Regions from separate parts of the Arthrobacter sp. JB02-1C genome, predicted to be linked through region 2. Evidence: predicted binding sites of a transcription regulator. Region 2 holds the regulator's gene; the other holds the start of a gene.
The links. Region 2 encodes Rex, which represses fermentation and respiration genes when NADH is low (regulators of the CRP and FNR family bind a similar motif). Its sites were predicted from a motif close to CTTGTGAANNNNTTCACAAG; they were not measured.
Positions count from the first base shown of each region.

Region 1: a site for Rex is predicted at 1,438-1,457, ahead of AC3ANP_RS15710 (glyceraldehyde-3-phosphate dehydrogenase). Genes of this name have one in related genera too.

Region 1 covers NZ_CM173235.1:3,355,618-3,358,005, forward strand. Annotated here, with positions in the region: gene AC3ANP_RS15710 (glyceraldehyde-3-phosphate dehydrogenase) at 1-1,184, opposite strand, end outside; gene AC3ANP_RS15715 (hypothetical protein) at 1,500-1,646, shown strand; RNA gene rnpB (RNase P RNA component class A) at 1,726-2,117, opposite strand; gene AC3ANP_RS15725 (slipin family protein) at 2,228-2,388, shown strand, end outside.
Region 2 covers NZ_CM173235.1:486,526-488,913, forward strand. Annotated here, with positions in the region: gene AC3ANP_RS02315 (hypothetical protein) at 1-563, shown strand, start outside; gene AC3ANP_RS02320 (redox-sensing transcriptional repressor Rex) at 610-1,302, opposite strand; gene AC3ANP_RS02325 (glutaredoxin family protein) at 1,406-1,678, opposite strand; gene AC3ANP_RS02330 (HAD family hydrolase) at 1,754-2,388, shown strand, end outside.

The DNA.
Region 1 (2,388 bases), 850 kb from region 2:
GAGTGCAGCGACATTTCCCGCAGGTAGTCGTTGACTTCGTCCTTGCTGGTGCCGTTTTCCAGGCTGAGGTTCAGGATCGCGAGGGACACGTCCGGGGTTGGTACCCGGATGGAGCTGCCGGTGAGCTTGCCGAGCAGTTCAGGCAGCGCCTTCGCCACGGCCTTGGCAGCGCCGGTCTCGGTGATGACCATGTTCAGTGCCGCCGAGCGGCCCCGGCGGTCGCCCTTGTGGAAGTTGTCGATCAGGTTCTGGTCGTTGGTGAAGGAGTGGACCGTCTCTACGTGGCCGTGCACGACGCCGTAGCGGTCATTGATCGCCTTGAGCACCGGGGTGATGGCGTTGGTGGTGCAGGACGCCGCGGAGACGATTTTGTCCGCCTCGTCGATGGAGCCGTGGTTGATGCCGTGCACGATGTTCTTCAACTCGCCCTTGCCCGGTGCGGTGAGGAGCACGCGGGCGACGCCCTTGCTCTGCAGGTGCTGGGAGAGGCCCTCTGCATCGCGCCAGCGCCCGGTGTTGTCGACCACCAGGGCGTCGTGGATGCCGTACGCGGTGTAATCCACCGTGGCCGGGTTGTCCGAGTAGATCACCTGGATCTGCACGCCGTTGGCGGTGATCGTGTCGTTCTCCAGGTCCACCTTGATGGTGCCTTCGAACGAGCCGTGCACCGAGTCACGGCGCAGCAGGCTGGCGCGCTTGGTCAGGTCGTTGTCCGACCCGCGGCGCACGACGATGGCACGCAGGCGCAGGCCGTGGCCGCCGCCGGCCTTTTCGATCAGGAGGCGGGCCAGGAGCCGGCCGATGCGGCCAAAGCCATACAGGACGACGTCGGTGCTGGTCCGGTCGTCACCGCCGCGCTTGCCGACGATCTCGGCCAGCTCCTCGCGCAGGAAGTCGTCCAGGCTGCGGCCTTCGCCTTCGGCGCGGTACTTCTCCGTCAGCCGGGCGATGTCGATGGCTGCGGCGCCCAGGTCCAAGGTGGTGAGGGCATCGAGCAGCGGCGCGGTCTCTTCGAGGCGCAGCTCTTCCTTGCTCATCCGGCGGGCGAAACGGTGCGCCTTGAGGATGTTCATCGTGGACTTGTTGATCAGGCTCCGTCCGTGAATGGAGGTCACCACGTTGTTCTCGCGGTACAGCCGGCCGATCACCGGAATCATCGCCTCGGCGAGTGCCTCCCGGCCCATCCACGTATCAAGACAAGAATCAGACGTCTGGCTCACAGAACTACCTTCCTAAAATCCACCACACACGTCCTCGTGTGTGGAAGCGGCTGCCGGCGGGGTGTCCGGAACCTGGCTGGCGCGGGGATTCGGTCCACCCCGCGCGCCTGTCGCGAGCGCAAAAGAAAGCCACCGGCTGCGAACGCAGACCCGGCGGCGGAACCTCTACGTTCATTCACCATTCTAGGGCGGCGGGGCGGGCAGGCGGAGCCGGGGCATGGTGAAATCACTCACACGGCAATACCGGGGTACGGGCGCGGCGTGGAATACGATGAGCCAATGGGACTCATAGTTGCACTACTTGTCATCTGGCTCATCCTTTCAATCCTCGGCTTTGTGGTGAAGGGCCTGCTCTGGCTGGCCATCATCGGACTGGTCTTGTTCGTCGCCACGGGCGTTTGGGGCTGGGTGAAACGGCGGGCCTAGCCTGAGAGCCGTTCCACCAGCTAGTCCTGACGGAAGGGGCCGGCACCTTTACGGTGCCGGCCCCTTCTGCGTCTGCGGGTGGATGGGTTGGCCGATACGCCGGGTTCTGTGTTCCCGCGCTGTTGCCGACGCGGGAGTAGCGGCCATCCATCTACGGACGCCGTTGCCGACGCCCTCCAGCAGCCTACCCGGACACTCGGGCGGGCAGCCCTCAAACGTGTCCTGTCTGGCCTTGCTCCGGGTGGGGTTTACCTAGCCTTCCCGGTCACCCGGAAAGCTGGTGGTCTCTTACACCACCGTTTCACCCTTACCTGCTCCCGTCCCGTGCGGACACGGTTCGGGGCAGGCGGTCTGTTCTCTGTGGCACTGGCCTGCGGGTTACCCCGAGTGGGCGTTACCCACCACCCTGCCCTGCGGAGCCCGGACGTTCCTCGAGCCACTTGCGTGACGCGCGGCCGCCTGGCCAACCCATCCGTCGCTCATTCTACGGCTTCCCCGACTGTCCCGCCGCAGCAGCGCCATTTGGCCACGCCGGTGGGAGAATTGAAGCAAGTATTCCGCTAGCCGAGGAAGCGATTCGGATGGACGTCACCGCCGTCGTCGTATGGCTGATCATTCTGGTTCTGCTGTTCATCGTGGCCCGGATGTCGATCCGGATCGTGCGCCAGTACGAGCAGGGCGTGCTGTTCAGGCTGGGCCGGGTAATCGGCGTCCGGATGCCGGGTCTGCGCCTGATTGTTCC
Region 2 (2,388 bases):
GGCCGCAGTACGGACAGTACGGACAGAACGCACCCCAGTACGGGCAGCAGGCACCGGGCTACGGCCAGTCCCCCTATTCGCAGTACCCCGCCGGGCCGCAGACCTCCGCCGGCGTGCCGAAGCTCGTCAACATCGCGTTCTGGCTGATCGTCGCCTCCGGAGTCATCTGGCTGATCTCGCTCCTGTTGTCGATCGGCAGCCTGGACTCCCCCGCCCTGCGGAGCATGTTCCAGGAGCAGATGGCCGCCAGTGGCGCCTCCATCGACTTCAATGAGGTCAAGCCGGCACTGGTCGGGACCATCGTGGTGTTCGCCGTGATTAGCGCGGCCGTGTACGCACTGGTGGCCTTCAACGTCCGCAAGGGCAAGAACTGGGCCCGGATCCTGGGCACCGTGTTCGCGGTGCTGTCCCTCTTCAGCTTGTTCCCACTAAGCATTGGCACCCTTGCCGTGCTGGCGGGCGTCGCCGGCATCGTTCTGCTCTACCTGCCTGCGACGTCCCCGTACTTCCGCAAGCAGCAGCCGTTCGCCAACCCGTACGCGCAGAATCCCTACGGCCGGTAGGCCACTGGCCCGGAACGGGCGCGGGACCCGGAACGACCGGCTGAAGCTAGTCGGCGTCGTCCGGGTCCTGCGCCCTTTGTGCGTGGTAGGCGAGAATCTGCAGTTCCGTAGCCATGTCCACCTTGCGCAGGTTGACGCCGGGCGGCACCTGCAGCATCACCGGGGCGAAACTCAGAATACTGCGCACCCCCGCAGCCACCACCCGGTCGCACACACCTTGCGCGGCCGCGGCCGGCAGCGCCAGCACTGCCATATTCGCCCCGGTGCGGTGCACCACGGCCTCAAGATCCGCAGAGTCACTCACGCGGAGCCAGCCAATCTCACTGCCCACCACCATCTGGTCGGCGTCGAGGATCGCCACGATGTCGAACCCGCGGGATTCGAAGCCGCCGTACCGGGCCAGCGCCTTGCCGAGGTTGCCCGCGCCCACGATTGCGACCTTCCAGTCGTGGGTCAGTCCCAGGGCGGCAGCAATATGGCGGCTGAGGTACTGGACGTCATAGCCCACGCCTCGGGTCCCGTACGAGCCCACGTAGGAGAGGTCCTTGCGGAGCGTCGAAGAACTGACGCCGCATGCCCCCGCCAAGGACTCGGAGGACACCCGCTCCACGCCCTCGGCCAGCATCGCGGTCAGGGCGCGGAGATAGAGCGTCAGCCGTGCCACGGCCGCGGGCGGGATTTGCTTGGCAGCACCCGCTCCCCCGGGCAGGGCGTCCGGAGATGAATCCAGCGATGTCACTTATGCTCCGTAATGTCGCGTTTCTGACTCCACTCTAGAGCCAGCGCCGTTCGCGCCCCAAAGCCACCGGCCTGCCTGCGGGCGGCGTCCGGCCGCGGCGCGGCTAGGCCGGAGCGTCCAGCGCACGCCGCAGGGTCCGGGTCAGCCGCGTCTCATCGATCCGCCAGAAATCCCGCTGCACCCCGTCCACCAGGAGCACGGGAATCTCCTCGGCGTAACGCTCGCGGAGGGCGGCGTCGTCGTCGATGGACTGCTCCGACCAGCCAAGCCCCAGCGCAGCGGTGACACGCCCGACGGCGTCCCGCGCGTCGGCGCACAGGTGGCAGTCGGCCTTGGTGATCAGGACGACCTGGGGAAGCGGTGCGGAAGTTGGCATGCCTCCACGGTAGCCCGGCGCTTTGCCGTGCGTCGACTGCACGCCCGGACCTCCACCATTGACTAGACTCGTGGCATGCCCGAGGAGAAGATCGTCGCCGTGGCCGTCCGGCCGGCTGCGTCACCGCAGCACGGCGAGGCCGCCTTCTTCGACGTCGACAACACCCTGATGCGCGGCGCCAGCCTGTTCCACGTGGCCCGCAAAATGCATCAGCGCGGGGCCTTCACCATCCCGGAGGCGGCCGGCTTCGCCTGGAAACAGCTGATGTTCGTCTGCCGCGGCGAGAACATCGACGATGTCCACGCCGTCCGCGACAGCGCCCTCAGCCTGGCCTCCGGGCTCACCGTCCGTGACATTGAGGCTCTGGGCGAGGAAGTCTATGACGAGATGATCGAGTCACGGATCTGGCCCGGGACCAAGGCACTGGCCGAGCAGCACCTGCGGATGGGCCGCCAGGTCTGGCTGGTCACGGCCACGCCGATTGAGGTGGCCACCGTTATCTCCACCCGGCTGGGCCTCACCGGTGCGCTCGGCACCGTCGGGGAAGTACACGAAGGTTCCTACACCGGCCGGCTGGTGGGCGAAATCCTGCACGGGCCCGCCAAGGCCGTGGCCGTCCGCGCCGTGGCCGAGGCGGAGGGCCTGCAGTTGGATCGCTGCTGGGCCTACAGCGACTCGCACAATGACATCCCGCTGCTCAGCATGGTGGG